One region of the Sphingomonas sp. ABOLE genome, then DNA from elsewhere that is predicted to be linked to it. Evidence: riboswitches for the same ligand, from Rfam matches in the RefSeq annotation. Region 1 holds a riboswitch; each other region holds the start of a gene.

Region 1 (4,916 bases):
GCCGCACAGCTTCGTCGCTCGAACGGAAGCAAGACCGTGCCGCGGCCATCCCCTGGACCAAGGCAAGAGCGACCGTAGCGCCGGCAGGTCTCCTGGCTTGCGGGTCACGGCACGCTGCACGCCTTCCCAGGCCGTGTCGGCCCAGTGGCTGCCCCTCGGCGGAGGCCAGTGCATCGCGCTATCCGCTCACAGTTGCAGGGACAGCCGCGGATTTGGGGAGCAGCCTCCCCGCACCGCATTCCCGATTAAGCCCCATGTCCGGGGCACCGGCGCGATCATATCGAAGGCTGGAAAGCCTTCTAGGACCGCTCTAGACCCGCACCTCGATCTCGTCCAGCCTCTGCCAGCGATAGATGGCGAAGCTGATCAGCCAGCAGGCGACGAACAGGCCGATGATCGCGAAGCCGAGGCCGTTGAAATGCGCGCCGAGATCGGCGGCGAGCCCGAACGCCCCGCCGGTCCAGCCCATCTTGTCGCCGATCAGCGCCAGCGTCTCGATGCCCCCGATCACGATCGCGACCAGCGCGGAGATCAGCGTGATGGTGACGTTGTAGTAGAGCTTGCGGATCGGCTTGACGAACGCCCATTGATAGGCGCCGAGCATCACCACCCCGTCCAGCGTATCGACCAGCGCCATCCCTGCCGCGAACAGCGCCGGCAGCACCAGCAGCGTGCCGAGCGAGACGCCGTGCGCCGCCTGACCCGCCGACATGCCGAGGATCGCCACTTCGGTCGCGGTGTCGAAGCCCAGCCCGAACAGGAATCCGAGCGGCGCCATGTGCCAGCTCTTGCTGACGAGTCGGAACATCGGCCCAAACAACTTCGACAGCGGCCCGCGCGAGGCGAGCAGCAGGTTGAGGTCGTCCTCGACATAGGCGCCGCCCGCGCGGACGTGCTGGAAGGTCTTCCACACCGATCGCAGGATAATCAGATTCATGCCGGCAATGGCGAACAGGAACAGCGCCGAGACGCTGGTGGCGATCACCCCGCCCACTTCCCGGAAGGCCCCCATGCCCGCCAGAGCGCCGGTCGCGAGCGCGATGCCGGCCGAGGCGATGGCGATGATCCCGGAATGCCCGATCGCGAACCACAGCCCGGTGGCGATCGGCCGCTGGCCGTCGTTCATCAGCTTGCGGGTGACGTTGTCGATCGCGGCGATGTGATCGGCATCGACCGCATGGCGCAGCCCCAGCCCCCAGGCGAGCAGCGCAGTGCCGAGCATCAGCGGCTGGGCATGGAACAGGGCGAAGGCCCAGCCCCCGGCGGCGAGATTGGCGGCGATCAGCAATGCGAACAGCAGGGCCACGCGCGCACGCAACGGCAGAACGGACAAGACAGGACACTCCGGCGGCGTCGTGCGACCAGGCCGGGGCCACCGCGAGCGGCCGATCGCGCATCCCGGCCGGACGCTTGCCAAGCGACCGGGCCACGCAACCGCGAACGGCCCCAGCCGCTCATGCGCCGCTCAGACGGAGTACACCGTGCCGCGGCCATCCCCTGGGCCAGGGCAAGAGCGACCGGACGCCGGCAGGTCTCCTGGCTCGCGGGTCCCGGCACGCTGCACGCCTTCCCAGGCATCTCCGCCCAGTGGCTGCCCCTCGATTGGAGGCCAGTGCATCGCGCTATCCGCTCACAGTTGCAGGGACAGCCGCGGATTTGGGAGCGAGCTCCCGCACCGCATTCCCGATTAAGCCCCCGTCGGGGCACCGGCGCGATCAGGCGCTGGTGGTAGGCGAAGCCGGGCGGTGGATCAACCGCCGGTCCGCGCCGGTACACAGAAAATGCAGCGCCGACACCATGGTCAGCCCGCCCACCGCGAGCGCGGCCGCATAGCAGCAGGTAATGAAGAAGGGCAGCCAGCGCACCTCCGGCGCGCCGAGCGCATGGACGAGCAGCAGCGCCACGCTGCCGACATAGCCCGAGGCATCGGCGATATAGATCAGGAACCCGGCATTGGCGGCGGTGCCGATCGTCGCGATCATGCGATCGAACAGCATCGCGTTGAACGGGGTATAGGCGAGGTAGAGCCCCGCCCCCGCCACCGTCATCCAAGGCAGCGGCGCGAGCAGCCCCGCCTGGAAGGCGAGCGTCGAGCCGCCCAGGCAGAGCGCGCCGAGCAAGATCAGCCCGTGCATCGCCAGCAGCGCGCGCAGATTGTCGCGGATCAGCATCAGCAGCGCGAGGGCCGCGAGCGTGAGCAGCGCGATCGGCAGCTCGCTCGCCGAGAATATCGCCGCCTCACCGCCATAGCCGAGCGCAGCCCACAGCTCGCGCGCGAAATTGTCGCGGACGTCCCGCAGCGCCGTGAGCAGCACATAGCCGAGCACGAGCAGCACCAGCGTCGCGCCGTGTGCACGCAGGAACGCGGCGCGGTCGGCGGCCTGCATCGGCACGCGAACGGTGCGCTCCGCCTCGTCGCACGCGTCGGGCGGCGGCAGGCGCTCCAGCTGCCACAGCGCGGTTAGCAGAAACGGCACGAAGGCCAGTCCGGTCGCCGCCGGCATCCACTGTTCCGCAACCCCCGCCTCCATCAGCAGCGCCGCCACCGACTTCACTACGCCCGAAGACAGGATGAAGCTCGCGCACAGCATCGCGCCGAGCAGTTCGGATACGCGGCGCCCCTCGACATAGCTGAACACCAGTCCCCAGATCAGCCCCAGCGGCAGGCCGTTGAAGAACAGGCAGGCGACGTTCCACGGCGCCGGGATCAAGGCGAAGAGGATCAGTGCGAGCCAAGACGCGCCAATGAGCGCAAGGATCATGCGCGCCCGCCCCTGCCGCCCGGATTCGGAGATGACGCGGACGCCGATCAGCTTGGACAGCGCGTAGCCGACCACCTGCGCGATCAGCAGCGCGGTCTTGTAGTCGATGGCGGAGTGCCAGCCCGCCACATCGGCATAGCTGGCCACGGCGAACGGCTTGCGGAAGGCATACATCGCGAAATAGGCGCTGAACGCCGCGAGCCCGCCCAGGAAGAGCGTAAATCCCGACGTGGTCCGCGCGGCACCGCGCGCGCCATCACCGTGCATTGCGATTCCCCATGAAGCGCCGCGCTTGTGACGGGCCTGCGCGACAGCTTCATGACATCGAAATCAGGCCTCGATCACCAGGGGCGGACGCGAAGGGCCTCCGCTTCCGCGACACAGCTTTGTGCATCGGGGCGCGGCGCGGTATTGCGCAGCCGCGCCGCTTCCTGCCGCGCCGCCGCGAGATCCCGCTGGTAGGCGGGCGAGGTCTGCAGCACCGCGAACACCGAGGCGCCGGCCATGTAGCCGGCTTCGACCGCGCTCTTGCTGTGCGACCCGCAAATCGCCCGGCTCTCGCCATAGGCACGGCCGCGCGCGAGGATCGCAGTCGCCTTGTCGGGCATCACCTCGGCGAGGATCTGCGCTTCCAGCCAACCATTGGCGGTGTGCCCCGACGGGTAGTCGCCATTGCTGGCGAGATGTGCGGTCTTGGCCTCGCAGATCGGGCCGTCCTCGCGCAGATAGGGACGCGGCACTTGGTAGGCAGCCTTCACCCTGCCGACGACCGGGCCCGTGCCTGCGCGATCGAGCAGCCGGGCAAGTGCCGGCGCAGTCTTGACGTCGAGCACCATCCCCATCGCGCAGGCGTTGCGGCGCAGCGGATCGTTGGTGACGTCGTCGGTGGCGATCCGCCAGCGCGGGGTGCCCTCCAGCTTCCGCGTTGCCCGGAACACCGCCATGTCCAGGGCAGCGCCGGGGCTGTCGAGCGCCGGCGGCGGCGGCAGGATCGCCATGCCGTCGGGATATTGGCCCGCGGCGAGGTACGGCGCCGTGTCACTCGCCTGAGGGACCGCGATGAGCAGCGAGAGCGCTGCGAAGATGCCACCGCGGATCATGCGGAGCGGCTCGGTCGGGCAGCGGCGCCCGAGGCGGAAGCGTGGAGCTGGTTGCGCATGCGGCCTCCCCTACGCTGCCGCGCGTTTTTCTGCTACGTGCTTTTACGGAAGCATGCATTATGCCGCAGGCAAGGCCGATCCGGGCAAGGTGCACGCACCTGCACATGGGGGCGACGTGGACATATCGCTTCAGAATAACATCTTGGAGCTTGTCGCCAAAGGCGCCGATCTTGCCTCGGTCACCGATCGGCTGTGCCGCGAGGTGGAAGTGCGCCTGCCCGATGTCCGTTCCATGATTCTTCGGGTAGATCTCGCCGGGCGGCTCCATCCCGTTGCCGGCCCAAGCCTTCCGGAACGCTATCTGGAGGCGGTCGACGGGATGATGATCGGCCCCAAGGTCGGCTCGTGCGGCGCCGCTGCCTATCACGGCGAGCCGGTCGCGAGCATCGATATCGAGACCGATCCCAACTGGGCCAAATATCTCGACCTGACCCGCCCGCTGGAGCTGCACGCCTGCTGGTCGAACCCGATCACGAACGCCCGCGGCGAGGTGACCGGCGTCGTTTCCTTCTACTATCGCGTGCCGCGCGGGCCCACGCCGATGGAACGGCGGATCATCCAGGTTTGCCTGCACCTGTGCGCGATCGCGATCGAACAGGATATCTGGCGCGCCAAACACGTTCGTCGCGCGCAACTCGACGGGCTCACCGGCCTGCCCAATCGCTCGGCCTTCACCACCTCGCTCAGCGAGCTGGATTGCAGCGAGCCAGGGGCCTGGGGGTTGATCCTCGTCGACCTCGACAATCTCAAGATCGTCAACGACACGTTCGGCCATGCCGCGGGCGATGCGTTGATCATCCACGCCGCGCGGCGCCTGTCCGAAGCCGCCGCCCCCGATCGCGCCTATCGCCTCGGCGGCGACGAATTCGCGGTGCTGGTGCAGAGCCCAGCGGCGCTCGCCGACCCGGCCGAAGCCGCGCGCATGCTGCTCGATGCGCTTGCCCAACCGATCGAGGATGGCGAACGCAACGTCGTCCCCCGCGCGACCGCCGGC
Region 2 (4,916 bases), on a different contig from region 1:
CTGCACCAGCGCTTCCGCGCGCTCCGGGTCACCCTGTGGACGCTGATCGTACCGCCGACGGGCTGGGCGGCGCATTTCCTCTTCTCCTATCTCTGGGCGGCGGTGCGCTGCGCCAAGACCGGGCGCTATGTCGACGCGCCGGCGATCTTCTGGGGCGGCACGGCGGCGGCACTGCTGGTGATCCTCGCCTCGGGGTGGATCGCCTGGGTGCAGGCGCGCACGCCCGGCGACCATCCGCCGCACGAAGCCGGCACCGACAGCGATCGACTGCGCTTCCTCGCCTATGCCACCTTGCTGCTCGCCGGGCTGAGCGTGATCGGCGTCGTCTTCACCGCGCTGCCGGTGCTGTTCCTGCGGGACTGCCGGTGAGAGCCGCCCCCCTGGCGCTGGGGGCCGCGCTGCTCGCGCTCGGCTGGAGGCTCGCCGGGCAGGGGATGACCGGGCACATGGCCGCGCACATGCTGGCGACCGCCGTCGCGGCGCCATGCGTGGCGCTGGGCATTGCCGGCACGCGCATGGATCCCGCGCGGCGCCTGCCCCGCATCGTCACGCCGCTGGCGATGAGCATGGTCGAGCTCGGCGTGGTGTGGAGCTGGCACCTGCCGGCGCTGCGGGCGGCGGCGGCGCATAGTTCCATACTGCTGGCGCTCGAGCAGGCGAGCTTCCTCGCCGCGGGCGTGCTGCTGTGGAGCGCGGTGCTGGCACCGGGCGCGCGGGCGATGGGGGTGGGCGCGTTGCTGCTCACCTCGATGCACATGACGCTGCTTGGTGCGCTGATCGGGCTGGCACCGCGGCCGCTCTATCCGGCGATGGCGCATGCCGCGCCCTGGGGGCTGGCGCCGCTCGCCGACCAGCAGCTTGCCGGCGTGGTGATGCTGCTCGTCGGTGGTGCGGCCTATTTCGTCGGCGGGCTGGCGCTGCTGGCCACGCTGTTGCGGCAGGAGGCGCGGGCATGATGATCCGGATCACCTGGAAGCGCGTGGTGCTGGCGTTGGCCGGCGTCGTCGCGCTGGCGCTCGCGGTCGGCTGGTCTGGCGCGATCAACGTCGCCGCGTCGAGCGGGCATTGGCCGATCACCAACTGGTTCCTGCACTGGGTGATGCGCAATTCGGTCGGCACCCGCAGCGCGCTGGAGAGCCCCCGGGCGGCGGCCGATCCCCAGGGGCTGGTGAGCGCCGCCGGCCATTTCGCGGCGAGCTGCGCCGCCTGCCACGGCGCCCCCGGCATGCGGCCGCGCGCGGTGTTCCAGGCGGCGACGCCCCCCGCGCCCGACCTTGCCCGCACCGCGAAGCAATGGAGCGACCGCGAGCTGTTCTGGATCATCGATCACGGCGTGAAGTTCAGTGGCATGCCCGCCTGGCCGGCGCGTGACCGGCCGGACGAGGTCCGCCGCATGGTCGCCTTCGTCCGCCGCCTGCCGACGATGACACCCGCCGACTATGCGCGACTGGCCGGCGGCATCGCCGGGATTGCGGGGGCGCCGCGGTTCGAGGCCTGTGCCGGCTGCCACGGTGCCGATGGACGGGGGCGGGGGCAGGGCGACATCCCTGTGCTGGGCGGGCAGAACCCGGCCTATCTCGAAGCGGCGCTGCGCGCCTATCGCGATGGGCACCGCTTCAGCGGCGTGATGGCCAACGCCGCCGCGTTGCTGAGCGATGCCGATGCGGCCGCGCTGGCGCGGCGGTTTGCGGCACTGCCGGGACTGGGAGAGGCACCGCAGGTCCGCGATGCGGATGCCGAGCGCATCGTTTCGCGCGGCCTGCCGAACCGGCAGCTTCCCGCCTGTGCGAGCTGCCACGCGCCGGGCAAGCCCTATCCGGTCCTGGCGGGGCAGAAACCGGCCTATCTCGCCGCGCGGCTATGGCAGATGCGCGGCGACGGCAAGCAGGTGGATGCCCGCCAGTCGCAGGCAACGATGCCGGTGATTGCGCGGCGCATACCCGAGGAAATGGTCGATCGGCTCGCGGCATATCTCGGTGCGCGGCCGCAATAGTGGTGCGAGCCGCCGCGGGCGGGGAAGCGATAAGGTCTAAACCCCAGCGGGGGGCGGGCTGACCGGCACCTTGCGGTGTCGACCGCGAGCCTCTACCAAGGCGACGCTTTCGGCGTTTCTTGCCGCGAGCGCAGATCGCGCCGGTGCCTCGACGAGAGGCTTAAAAGGGAACACGGTGAGGGCGGCATGCCGCCTGAATCCGAGGCTGTCCCTGCAACTGTAAGCGGTGAGCGAGACGCACGGGCTTCCTTCCACGGAAGCAGCCACTGGGCCTCAGGGCCTGGGAAGGCGTGCGTCGAGCGACGACCCGTGAGCCAGGAGACCTGCCGGCGTCTGGTCGCTCTTGCCTTGGTCCAGGGGATGGCCGCGGCACGGTGTACTCCGTCTGAGCGACGAACGAGCGGCGGGAGCCGCATCGGTCACGTGCGCCGGTCGCCCATGGCGTCCGGCCGGCGCCGTGCGCCGACCGTTCGCGTGAACGGCACGCTTCCGCCCGACGTCGACGACGCCGGGGGTATGTCTATGAAGTTCCTTATTGTTTCTCGCTCTGCGGCCGCTTTTGCGTTGGCCGCTGCTGCCTCGCTTCAGCCGGTGCACGCGCAGACCGAGGATGACGCCGACGCGCTGCTCGTCACCGGCACCAGCCTGGAGGAAACGCTGCCGCGCCAGCGCGCCCGCTATGGCAGCGATCTGGCCCTGCGCAGTGAAACCCAGCTGCGGGAGAGCGGAGCGATCGACGTCGCGACCGCGCTGCGTACCGTGCCGGGTCTCTACGTTCAGCCTGCCAGCGGGCCGTTCAGCTATGTCGACGTGTCGCTGCAGGGCTCGCGGACGCAGGACGTTTTGTGGACCGTGGACGGCATCCGCATCAACAACCGGCTCTATGGCGGTACCTCGCCCAACGACACGCTGCCGGCCAGCATGATCGAGCGGGTCGAGGTGCTGAAGGGCGGCGAAAGCCTGTTCTACGGCACACAGGCTGCCGCGGGCGTGATCAACGTCGTCACCCGCGACTTCTCGGACCGCTTCGGCGGGCAGGTAGACGCCAGCGTCGACAGTTTTGCCGGCACCAACCTCGGCGGCTATGTGCGCGGCGGGGCGGGCAAGCACCAGTTCGTAGCCTGGGGTTCCCACAATCGCTCCGACGGATACCAGCCCTATAGCCGGATGGAACCGAGCGCGACCGATCGTGCCCGCGGCTACGACCTGTGGTCCGTCGGCGGCAAATATCGCTACGATCTCGGTCCCGACTGGCGGTTCAGCCTCCAATATATCCACACCGAGGCGAAGCTCGACAATCTCAGCCCCACCCGCACCCGCGAAAGCCGCAACGATCGCAACGAGGAGATCGCCAGCGCCCGGCTCGATTATGTGGGGAGCGACGTGGTGCAGCTGTTCCTCAAGGGCTATTTCCACGACTGGAAGACCGCCTATGTCCAGATCCGCAACTCCCCGAGTGGTGGCGCGCCGGTGGTGGTGTACCCCGCCGGCACCTTCTGGGGCTTCAAGGACTATGGCGGCAGCGCGCTGGTCCAGCTGCGGCCGCATCGCGGGCTCGATTACCTGATCGGCTATGATTTCCAGCAGTTCAGCGGGCGCGACGACGTGCTGCGGATCGCCGCGACCGAGGAGCGCGTCCATGCCGGCACCTTCCAGATCCGCACCAACGACGACCTTTCGCGTCGCGCGCGGCTCTCGGCCGGGCTGCGCTACAACGATGGCAGCGGATCGCGGAAGACGGTGTGGAACGTCACCGGCCGCATCGAATTGCGCGACGATCTGTTCGTCCAGGCCAATGGTGGCACGTCGTTCCTGCTGCCCAGCGCCTCGCAGCTCTACCAGATCGATCCCTGCTGCGAACGCGGCAACCCCAACCTCAGGCCGGAGGAGAGCCTTAGCGCCAATGCCAGCATCGGCGGCACACTGGCGAGCGGCCTGTTCCACTGGCAGGGCACGGTCTTCGCCCGGCGCATCGATCATCTGATCGATATCGATACCGCCAACCCCGCCTATCCGGACGGCATCTACCGCAATTCGGACTCGCGCGTGAACGTGCGCGGTGCCGAGCTGGTGCTGGGCGCGGTGATCGCCGACGCCTGGCACCTCGACGCGAGCTACACCTATGCCCGCGCGCGCAACGCCGGTTCGTCGCTCCAGCGCGACCGGACCCCCGAACAGCTGGCGCGCGGCACGGTCGCGTGGCGGCCACGCACGCTGCCGATCGGCGCCAACGCCTCGGTCAACTGGGTGGGCGACGCCTATACCTCGGCGAGCGGCTTCGGCCGGCGCAACTATGGCAAGTACGCGATCGTCGATGCCGGTGTGCACCTGTTCCCCGATGCGGCGCGCCGGCACCGTTTCGGCATCAACGTCGAGAACCTGTTCGACCGCGATTACGCGACGCGCGGCTTCCAGTCCGCCGTGTCGGATAGCGGGGTGGGGCGCTTCCTCTATTTCGCGCGCGGCGTGCCGCGGACGCTGCGAGTCAGCTACGGCCTGGGCTTCTGACGATGCCCAAGGCAGTCCTTGTCCTGCACCGCTGGCTGGGCGTCGTCATCGGCATGGTGATGACGCTCTGGTGTCTGTCGGGCTTCGTGATGCTGTATGTAGACTATCCCCGGCTGACCCCGGCGGAGCAGGTGCGGGGGCTGCCGCTCCTGCGGCTGCCCGCTGCGGCGACGCGGGCGCGGATCGACCTGCCGGACGCTCTGCCGCTGGCCTCGGCGCGGCTGGAGACCATGGCGGGGCGGACCGTCCTGCGCATCGTCCCCGCCGCGGCGACGGAGCGTCGGATAGGGCAGATTCGCGCGATGCCGGTCAGCTATGATCTCGCCACCGGCGCGCGCTTGGCCGAACTGGCGCCGGAGGATTTTCGCCGCATCGCCGTCGATTATGCCGCGCAGGCCAACATCGCCGGCGCACC
Region 3 (4,916 bases), on a different contig from region 1:
ATCGCTGTCGTGCCCGGCGCCTTCGGGAGCGAGCATCACGCGGGGCGGGTCAGCGATCACCCGCTCCATCGGCAGATGGCCGGTATGGGTGAGGCCATAATGCGCCGCCTGGTTGGAGAAGCCGGTAGTGGTCATCAGGTCGTCGAGCAGCGTCTGGCCGCCGGTGACGAGGTTGCCGCCGATCCACAGCAGGGCGGGGGCTTTGGGACCGGTCCAGCGGGCGGCGGCCATCGCAGCGTCGATGCGGGCGTTGAGCGCGGCGCCCTTGGCGGGGACACCCACGGCGTCGGCGAGGTCGGTAACCTGCGCCTTGCTGTCGGCGATCGAGGGCGGGATGCCGAGGTAGAGCACCTTCAGGCCAGCCCGTGCAAACGCCTCGCGGGTCGAGGGCGCGGTGAAGCTGCTGGCGATCACCAGATCGGGCTTGAGGCCGATCACTTCCTCGGCGGTGCCGTTGTTGCCGCGGAAGCGGCGGGCGACGTCGAGCGGGATCGAGGTGGAGTCGGGCGCTTGCGAATAATGGCTGATCGCGGCGATCCGCGACGGCGGGACCAGTTCCAGCAGCGTCGCGTCGGCGCAGGGATTCATTGAGACGATGCCCCCGCCGCCTTGGGACGGCGGCGCCGCGCAGCCCGCGAGCCCCAGGCAGGCAAGCAGCGCGGCGCCGAACCTCACTGGAAGCGCACCCGCACGCCGCCAAAGGCAGCGCGGCCATAGGTGCCGTAGCCGGTGATCTGCTGGTAGCGCACGTCGCCGATATTATCGACGCGGCCATAGACCGAAAGCAGCTTCGTCACCGGCATCTCCGCCCGCACGCCGGCCAGCGCATAGCCGTCGATCGGGGTCAGGTTGCCGACATCGTTGAAGCTGTCGCCCACCATCGTCACCGTGCCGCCGATCGCCAGCCCGAAGGGGAAGCGATAGTCGGCCGAGACATTGGCGGTATCGCGCGGGCGGCGCGGCAGGTCGTTGCTGCGATAGTCGGCGCTGCGATTCTCCGAGAAGACGTGCGTCACGTTCGCCCGCACCGTCAGCGCCTGCACCGGCTGGAGCAGCGCTTCGAGCTCCACGCCCTGGGCGCGGGTCTTGTTGAGGTTGTAATAGGTCGAGGTGTCGAAGTTGTAATCGATCTGCTTGTCCGAATCGCGGTGGAACCAGGTTGCGCCCAGCGCGACTTTGCCGCCGGCCAGCGTCTGGCGCACGCCGGCTTCGTAGCTCCTGGTGGTCTCGGGGCGGAGGGCGCGATCGCCATAGGCGCTGTAGAGCTGGTAGAGCGTCGGCGCCTTGAAGCCTTCGCCGAAGCTCGCGTGCAGCACGGTGCCGGCGGTGGCGCGCACGGCGAGATCGGCGTTCCAGGTCCAGTGGCCGCCGAAGGTATCGTGGTCGTCGTGGCGGACGCCGCCGGTCAGCGTCACGGGTGCTACCGGCGTGACGATCGCCTGGCCGTAGACGCTGGTGATGCCCACCGAGTAGCGCCCCCCGCTGCCGAAGCCCTCGTCATAGCGGATGCGGCTCTGCTCATGCTCGGCGCCGAACACCAGGCGGAGCTGCTCGGCCAGCGTCGCGTCGCCCTGATAGGTGTAGCGCTCGGCGCGGCCGCGATACCGGTACGCGATCGACGAATCTTCATTGTAGCCGTCGCGGTGGATGTCGGAGAGGGTGAAGCCCAGCCGGTTGTGCAGCCTGCCGCCGAACGCCTCATTCTTAAGCCCGGCATAGCCGTAGAGCTCCTGGGTCTTGGCATATTCGCCCGTGTCGCCAAAGGCGTAGGTTGGCGGGGCATAGCCGTCGAGATCGACCTTGCTGTCGGCATAATAGCCGCGCAGGTCGAGCGCGAGGCCGGGGGCCAGCTGCACCTCGACATTGCCGGTCGCGCCGACCTGGCGATAGCCGTCCGCCTCCTTGCCGTTCGCGGCCGCCGAAATGCCGTCGGTGGTGAGATAGCCCGCGGTCAGCCCGGCGGTGATGCGGTCGTTGCCGCCGGCGATCGCCGCGTTGCCGTTGAACGTGCCGAACGACCCGCCCTCGGCATTGCCGCGCACGTGCAGCCCCTGCGCGCCCTGCAGCGTGGTGACGTTGACCACGCCGCCGATCGCCTGGCTGCCCCAGATCACCGAATTGGGCCCGCGCAGCACCTCGACGCGCTCGACCGATCCGGCGAGCAGGCTGGCGAAGTTGTACGCCCCGCCGGTGGCGGAGGGGTCGGCCACGCGAATGCCGTCGATCAGCACCAGCGTCTGGTCGCTCTGCGCGCCGCGGATGCTGAGCGCGGTCGCGGTGCCGAGTCCGCCGTTGCGCACGGCGGTGACGCCCGGGGTTGTGGCGAGCAGGTCCGAGAGCGCGACGGTCTGGCGCTGCTCGATCTCGTCGCGGTCGATGGTGGTGATCGACCGCCCGACGGTGTCGGCGCGCTGGGCGACGCCGCTGGCGACGACGACGATGCGGTCGTCGTCGGGATCGGCATGGGCGACGAGCGGCGCGAGCGCGGCGGTGGCGAACAGGGAAAGCTTGCAGAAGTTCATTTCAGACACCCGAGATGGGGGAGCGCGATGCTCCCGCATGGTTTGGTGTCGCTCACACGGGGATTTCAGCCCCGATCACCCGGTGCACCCCGCCCGCGTGAAGGAATCGACCGTAGCGGGCAGGTCTCCTGGCTCCCGGGTCGTCGCAGGCACGCCGCCTTCCCGGAAGCATGCGGCTCCAGTGGCAGATTGGCGCGCCGGCTCACCGGCTACAGTTGCGGGGGCAGCGCCGGACTCTGGACCGGCTTCCCTTTTCACCCTCCCGTCGGGGGAAGGCACCCGTTACCCGGCGGCCTTTAGCGGCAAGCAGGGCAGGGCGGCAAGCCGCTGCGACATCACCACAGCACGCCGGCCTTGTCGGGTGTTGCCGGTTCGGGGGCGGGGTCGCCGATCGATTGCAGCAGGTCGATCTCGATCGTGCGGCACATCGCATTGAGCGGCAGGTCGTGCACCGTGTTGGCGAACGGGTCGACCAGGTCGTCGCCGATCGCGAGCACCGCCAGGAACATCAGTCCGGCGATGGTCGAGCCCAGTGGCGTGGCGACGCCCAGCGTCTCGACCAGCCCGATCGGCAGCAGCACGCAGAAGATATGGGTGAAGGCAGTCGGCACGAAGCGGAATTGCATCGGCAGCGGCGTGTTCTTCAGCCGCTCCATGCCGCCCTGGGCATTGGCGATGTCGATCAGCACGCTTTCCATCGAATGCTGCTGCATCGGATTGATCCAGCCCTTCGACCGCGCGATCTCGATCCGCCGGCCGGTGCCGTCGACGATGCCGTTGGCGATGTTGGTGCGGGCCAGCGCATAGTCCGCCTCGCCCCGCGAGAGGAAGCGCAGCACTTCCTGGTCCGCCGGCTGGCGGCGCAGCTGGCAGCGCAGCGCATTCACATAGGCGACCTGGCGCAGCACGATGGTGCGCTTGAGATCCACCGCCTCGCCGTCGGGCAGGTAGTTGCGCGCCATCCGCGCCAGGTTGCGGCTGGCGTTGATCATCAGCCCCCACAGTCCGCGGCCTTCCCACCAGCGCTGATAGGCGGAGTTGGAGCGGAAGCCGAGGAACAGCGCCAGCACCGATCCGAACAGCGTCAGCGGCAACGACGGCGCGCGGAACGGCAGCACGAAATAGACGATGGTGACGATGACGTCCCAGAGGAACAGCAGCGCCAGCGGCATCCAGATTTCGCGGAGGACCTGTTTGGCGCGGGGGGCGGTGGTGACGATCATGGGCGGACTATACGCGCGAGAAGGTTTGTAGGTCCGCTCAGCCGTCGTTCCGGTCGGGCGCGGGGCTCGCCGCGTGCGACATCGCCGCGGCGGTGCCGCTCGCGGGGCGCAGGTGGAACCATTCGGGGCGATCGATCGCGATCAGGAAAGCGAGCGTGCACAGCCCGAACAGCAGCAGCGCGATCGAGCTTCGCAGGCGTTCCATGCGGCGGGTTCGTTCATCCTGGTGCATTGTGGGCGTCCTTTTGCAGGTGAGGCGCCACAGCTAAGGATCGATTTTAACCGATAAATGGATGCAAAGTAACGTAAGTTTGCGCGCTGCATCAATCGCGCTGCGCTGCACCAATTTGTCGATGAATCGTGCGGCGCCGGCGCCAACAATTCGACGAATTTCATAACTTATGATGTTAACTCAAGCAGATAAGATGTTTGCTTCGGAACGCGGCCGGGGGCGGGGCGTTCGGTCCCGGAAACCCTGGAGGCCTGTATGATGAAGAAGCACCTGTTGATCCTGAGCGCCGCCCCGATCTTCGCGCTCGCCGCCTGCGGCGGCAACAGCAACGGCGGCACCGATGCCATGAACAGCGGCGACACCGTTACCAACGTTCCCGCCGGCGAGACCTCCATGGGCGACAATATGGGCGGCATGAACGGCATGGACGGCAACGCCATGGCCGCCACGCCGATGACCGGCCAGGACTTCGCCAACACGGTGGCGGCGAGCGACGCCTATGAGATCGCCGCCGGCAAGCTCGCCCAGCAAAAGGCGACGGCGAGCGACCTGAAGGATTTCGGCAAGCAGATGGTGGAGGACCACACCAAGTCCACCGCGATGCTGAAGACCGCAGGCAGCAAGGCCAGCCCGGCGATCACCCCGGCGCCGGCGATGACCGACGAGCAGCAGGCGAACCTGCAGACGCTGCAGTCGGCGACCGGCACCGCGTTCGATACGGCGTACAAGAGCCAGCAGGTCGTCGCGCACCAGAAGGCGCTCGCGGCGGTGCAGGCCTATGCGGGTGGCGGGGACGTGGCGCAGCTGCGCGACTTCGCGAAGGATGCGGAGCCCGTGATCTCCAAGCACTACGACATGATCAAGGGCATGTAAGAGCCGGGGGAAGCGGCCTCAGGCCGCTTCCTCGCTCGCCTTGATCAGCACCGGCGGCGCGACCGT
Region 4 (4,916 bases), on a different contig from region 1:
GACGGATCGGGCAACGGCCCCAGGTCGACGTCGAGATCGACGGGCACCGGCCAGGGCACCGGGTTGATCCCGGTCGAAAGGTCGAGCCACGGCCCGTCGCCATACCTCGCTCGGGCAGCGGCGAGGTTGCCGCCATGGTGGCGCAGCGGATCGCTCATCCTAGGTGTGGCGCGATCACCAGCGCCAGCAGCAGGCCGGTCTCGACCAGCTCGATCCCGGCGCCATGCCCGTCCCCCGAGATGCCGCCAAGCAGGCGCTGGATCCGCCAGCCCCAGGCGGCAATCAGCACGGGCGCTGCGAGCAGCGCGGGGGCCGCAAGCGCGGCGGCGAAGGCGAGCAGCACCAGCCAGACGATCAGGTCGGCGGGGCGCACCGCGCTGCGGAAGCGGCTGGCCAGCCCCTCGTGCAGCGGCGGCAGCCAGCGCGTCCACACCAGCGGGCCGAAGCGGGCGGCGGCGGGGACGAACAGGATGGTCCACCAGCCGGGGCTGGCCAGCAGCGCGTGGAGCAGCACCAGCTTGGCAAGCAGCTGCAGCCCGATCGCCACTACCCCGAAGCTGCCCACATGCGGGTCGGCGAGCACTTCGCGCAGCCGCTCGCCCCCCTTGTGCAGCGCGCCGCGGGCATCGGCGAGGTCGGCGAGCCCGTCGAGATGGAGCGCGCCGGTGACGCTTACCCAGGCGAAGAGGCCGAGCAGGGCGCCGGTCCAGGGATCGAGCAAATTGCCTAGCAACAGGGCGACGAGCAGCACCAGCCCGACCAGCAGCCCGGCCGCAGGGAACCAGCGCATCGATCGGGCGAAGGTCGCGTCGTTCGCCTTAACCGCGGGCAGCGGCAGGCGCGTGAGGAACTGGAGGGCGAGGACGAATTCTCTCATGTCACGAGTCCGATGATCTGGCCGACGCGCGGGGTGCCGGGCCAAACGCGCAGGCTCAGCAGCGCGGCATGGGGCAAAGCGATGTTCCAGAGGTGGGGGAAGTCGAAGGTGCACAGGCTGGCGAGCGCCGCCCGCATCGCACCGCCATGGGTTACCACAAGGGTCGGGCGGTCGATGGCATCGATCGCGTCGCCGACGCGCGCAACAAGTGCCGGCCAGGTTTCGCCGCCGGGGGGCACATGACGCGCCGGTTCCGCCTGGAATGCGGCGAGTGCCTCGGCGTCGATCGCGTCGAAGGACAGCCCGTCCCATGCGCCGAAATCGAGTTCGCGCCAGCGAGGGTCTTCGCCGGCTTCAAGGGACAGGGCGGCCGCGATCTGCCTTGCAGGTACCGCACTGCGGGCGCGATCGGAGCTCACCACTGCGTCCACCGCCAGCCCGTTTGCGCGCGCGACGCAGGCGTCGACCCCCTCCGCGAGCGGCTGCGCGTCGGTGCGGCCGATCAGCCGGCCGTCGGCCTCGGTGATGCCGTGGCGCAGCAGGTGGAGGACGATGCCGCTCATGCGCCGCCGGCGACGCCTGCCTCGGCAAAGGTCGCCATGCCGTTGTGCGCGGCCAGCGCCGAGCGCAGCACCGCTGCGGCCACCGCTGCGCCGCTGCCTTCGCCCAGCCGCATGTCGAGCCGCAGCAGCGGCTCCAGCCCCAGCCGCGCGAGCAGCCGTGCATGGCCGGGTTCGGCTGAGCAATGGCCGGCGATGCAATGGTCGACGATGCCGGGTGCCGTCGCTGCCAAGGGCGCGAGCGATGCACAGCAGATGAAGCCGTCGAGCAGCACCGGCACCCCCGCATGGCGCGCGGCGAGGACGGCGCCGGCAATCGCCGCCAGTTCGCGACCGCCCAGCCGCCGCAGCGTCTCGAAGGGCGTGTGGAGTGCCTCGGCATGGACCTCGATCGCGCGGGCGATCACCGCGCCCTTGTGGCCGACGCCGTGCGCGTCGAGGCCGGTGCCGGGGCCGGCCCAATCCGCCGGCGTGCCCCCGAAGCTGCGCAGGCAAAGCGCCGCGGCCGCCGTCGAGTTGGCGATGCCCATCTCGCCGAGCAGCAGCAGATCGGTATCGGCAGTTACCACCGCGGCGCCCTGCTGGAGTGCGTCAAGGCAATCGGCTTCGTCCATCGCCGGGCCGGTGGTGAAGTCGCAGGTGGGGCGGTCGAGGTCGAGTGCGACCACGTCCAGCCGCATCCCGATCGCGCCGGTCAGTGCGTTGATCGCGGCACCGCCCGCCGCGAAATTGGCGACCATTTGCGTGGTCACTTCAGCGGGGAAGGCGCTGACGCCCTGCGCGGCGACGCCGTGGTTGCCGGCGAAGATCACCGCCCGCGCCGCATCCATCGAGGGGTGCGCACGGCCCTGCCAACCGGCGAGGAAGATCGCGAGGTCCTCCAGCCGCCCCAGCGAGCCCGGCGGCTTGGTGAGCTGCTGCTGGCGTTGCCGCGCGGCATCCGCGGCAGCCGCGTCGCGAGAAGGCAGCGAAGCCAGCGCGCGATCGAACGCGGCGACGCTCGACAGATCGATCATGCCGCGCCTGCGCCGCGCTTGGGGGAAGCATTGATGTACACGTTCGTCGCCTCGTTCCTGCAATGACAATCGACCGGGCGCACAGTCGCGTGCCCGGCACATTCTCGTCGCTCGAACGGAGGATTCCGCGCCGTGGCCGCACCCTGGACCAGGCGTGAGCGACCCCGTGCCGGCAGGTCTCCTGGCTTGCGGGTCATCGCGGTTCGGGCGCCTTCTCGGGATCGCTCCCAATGGCCTTTGCCCGGCCGCTCGCCGCTCACAGTTGCAGGGGCAGCTGCGGCCTTGGAGCGCCGAAGCGCCCGCACCGCATTCCCTTCTCGCCCGCGAACGGGCACCGGCATGGGTTCGAAGGTAGAACCTTCGCCGCTCCTCTAGCTCCGCTATCGGCGATATGCCAGCGCCGCGCGTGATTATTGGTAGAGCTGGGCAGTGCGCGGCAGCAGTTGGTCGATGCGGACGATCAATTCGAACAGCGGCTGGATCGCATCGGCGCCGTCGCCCAGTTCCTGCACGGCGCGCAGGCGATAGGTAGCGGCCGCGACGGCGCGCGTCGTGGCGGCGAGGTCCGGTGCGCGGGCGACCATCGATTCGCTGCGGTTCACCCGAACCAGCAGCCACGCGAGCTTGTGCGCGGCGTCGATCAGCTGGATCCGCTCGGCAGTGAGAAAGGCCCAGCTTCCCGTCGCCTCGATCACCGCTGCCGACAGCCCGTCGAGCGCCGCGAGCAGATGGCGCGGGCCGAACGCCGGATCGTCGCGTGCGGGCGCCATATCCTGGTTCAAGCCTTCGAGTTCGATGGCCGCCAGGGTGCCGCGATTCGCACGCGCGCGACCGGGCAGGACGGAACGTTGGAGGCGCGGCATCTGCATGATAGTTTCCCCACGATATGGGGCCTTGTACCGCTGACGAGACGCACTGCCCGTGACGCGCGTCACGCCGCAATGCGGCCGGGCGGCGTTGACCCTCCGGATCGCTGTCCCTAGGTTTCTTCGCGATGTATGCAGGTGAACCCCCGCTGAGCCTTCCCACGATCGTCCTGGTCGAGGACGATCCGCAACTTCGCACGCTGACCGCCCGCGCGCTCCAGGAAAACGGCTATACGGTGCGTCCCGCTTCGTCGGCGCCGGAGATGTGGCTGGCGCTGGAGCAGGGGCCGGTGGACCTGGTGCTGCTCGACGTGATGCTGCCGGGCACCAGCGGCATCGATCTGTGCCGTGCCATCCGCCAGAAGAGCTCGGTGCCGATCATCTTCATCTCGGCTAAGGGCAGCGAGACCGACCGCGTCGTCGGGCTCGAGCTGGGCGCCGACGATTATCTTCCCAAGCCGTTCGGTACGCGCGAGCTGGTGGCGCGGGTGCGCGCGGTGCTACGCCGCGGCGCGGGCGAACGCGACACCGCCGAGCGGCCCAAGGGCGAGATCCAGTTCGACGGCTGGACGGTCAACCTGCCGCGTCGCGAACTGCTGTCGCCGACCGGTGCCGTGGTGGACCTTACCGGTGCCGAATTCGACCTGCTCGTCACGCTGTGCGACCATTCGGGTCGGGTGATCTCGCGAGAGCGGCTGATCGAACTGTCGCGCACCCGGCTGGGCGACAGCTCGGATCGCAGCATCGACGTGCTGGTCAGCCGGCTGCGGCGCAAGCTCTCCGATGCGGGTCACCAGGCGCCGATCGTGACCGTGCGCGGCATCGGCTACACGCTCAACGTGCCCGTGACGCGCAGTTGAGGGCGTTTTTGAAGCGTCCCTCCGGGCTGATCGGGCAGGTCTTCGCGATCCTGCTGCTGACCATCCTTATCGAATTCGCCGTATCGACCTTGCTCTACGAGCGGGCCAGCCAGTTCGCGGTGCGCGACGACGAAGCGCGGCGATTGGCCGAGCATCTGGTGATCGCGCGCAAGCTGCTCGCCGAGCAGCCGCCCGCGCGGCGCGAGGACCTCGCGGTCGAATTCACCACCTCGCGCTACGAAGTGCGGTGGATGCCGCAATTGCCGAGCGGCCTGCGCGAGCAGCCCGACCTCGACCGTCTCTACGAGCAGGTCGTGCTCTGGGAGCCGACGCTCGCCTCGAACGGCCTGCGCCTGCGACTCACCTCGCAAGGGAGCAAGGCGCTGATCGTCGGCGCCGTGCCGATGCCCGACGGCAGCTGGATGTATTTTCGAACGCGCGAGCATGTCCATGCTGCCGACCTTGGCCTCTCGCGGATACTGCTCGCGTTGGCACCGGCGCTGGCGCTGATCCTGATCAGCGGTATCCTGCTCCGGCGCATGCTGCTGCCGATGCGACGGCTGGCGCTCGCTGCCGACCGCTTCGGCACCGGCACCATCCTGAAGGTGGAGGAAGCGGGTCCGAAGGAACTGCGCCGAGTGATCAGCGCGTTCAACCGCATGCAGGAGCGCATCCAGCGGCTGATCGCCGATCGCACCCAGGCGCTCGCGGCCGTGGGCCACGACATGCGCACGCCG

What was found. Region 1 has a riboswitch for cobalamin ahead of CA234_RS17165 (HoxN/HupN/NixA family nickel/cobalt transporter). Riboswitches for the same ligand answer to the same signal wherever they lie in the genome.
Region 2: another riboswitch for cobalamin. It lies ahead of CA234_RS16195 (TonB-dependent receptor plug domain-containing protein); the one in region 1 lies ahead of CA234_RS17165 (HoxN/HupN/NixA family nickel/cobalt transporter).
Region 3: another riboswitch for cobalamin. It lies ahead of CA234_RS17995 (TonB-dependent receptor); the one in region 1 lies ahead of CA234_RS17165 (HoxN/HupN/NixA family nickel/cobalt transporter).
Region 4: another riboswitch for cobalamin. It lies ahead of cobT (nicotinate-nucleotide--dimethylbenzimidazole phosphoribosyltransferase); the one in region 1 lies ahead of CA234_RS17165 (HoxN/HupN/NixA family nickel/cobalt transporter).

The regions. Positions count from the first base shown of each region.
Region 1 covers NZ_QQWY01000030.1:41,685-46,600, reverse strand. The annotation lists cobalamin riboswitch at 65-286, opposite strand; gene CA234_RS17165 (HoxN/HupN/NixA family nickel/cobalt transporter) at 311-1,297, opposite strand; cobalamin riboswitch at 1,509-1,726, opposite strand; gene CA234_RS17160 (DUF5690 family protein) at 1,716-3,029, opposite strand; gene CA234_RS17155 (phosphatase PAP2 family protein) at 3,104-3,862, opposite strand; gene CA234_RS17150 (EAL domain-containing protein) at 3,975-4,916, shown strand, end outside.
Region 2 covers NZ_QQWY01000027.1:29,485-34,400, reverse strand. The annotation lists gene CA234_RS16210 (hypothetical protein) at 1-369, shown strand, start outside; gene CA234_RS16205 (cytochrome c oxidase assembly protein) at 366-956, shown strand; gene CA234_RS16200 (c-type cytochrome) at 953-1,993, shown strand; cobalamin riboswitch at 2,118-2,339, shown strand; gene CA234_RS16195 (TonB-dependent receptor plug domain-containing protein) at 2,516-4,501, shown strand; gene CA234_RS16190 (PepSY domain-containing protein) at 4,504-4,916, shown strand, end outside.
Region 3 covers NZ_QQWY01000033.1:41,650-46,565, reverse strand. The annotation lists gene CA234_RS18000 (ABC transporter substrate-binding protein) at 1-675, opposite strand, end outside; gene CA234_RS17995 (TonB-dependent receptor) at 672-2,522, opposite strand; cobalamin riboswitch at 2,623-2,820, opposite strand; gene CA234_RS17990 (bestrophin family ion channel) at 2,858-3,745, opposite strand; gene CA234_RS17985 (hypothetical protein) at 3,783-3,950, opposite strand; gene CA234_RS17980 (DUF4142 domain-containing protein) at 4,233-4,850, shown strand; gene CA234_RS17975 (polymer-forming cytoskeletal protein) at 4,869-4,916, opposite strand, start outside.
Region 4 covers NZ_QQWY01000006.1:67,037-71,952, forward strand. The annotation lists gene CA234_RS05520 (threonine-phosphate decarboxylase) at 1-158, opposite strand, end outside; gene cobS (adenosylcobinamide-GDP ribazoletransferase) at 155-877, opposite strand; gene CA234_RS05530 (histidine phosphatase family protein) at 874-1,440, opposite strand; gene cobT (nicotinate-nucleotide--dimethylbenzimidazole phosphoribosyltransferase) at 1,437-2,453, opposite strand; cobalamin riboswitch at 2,607-2,807, opposite strand; gene CA234_RS05540 (hypothetical protein) at 2,864-3,322, opposite strand; gene CA234_RS05545 (response regulator transcription factor) at 3,469-4,179, shown strand; gene CA234_RS05550 (ATP-binding protein) at 4,188-4,916, shown strand, end outside.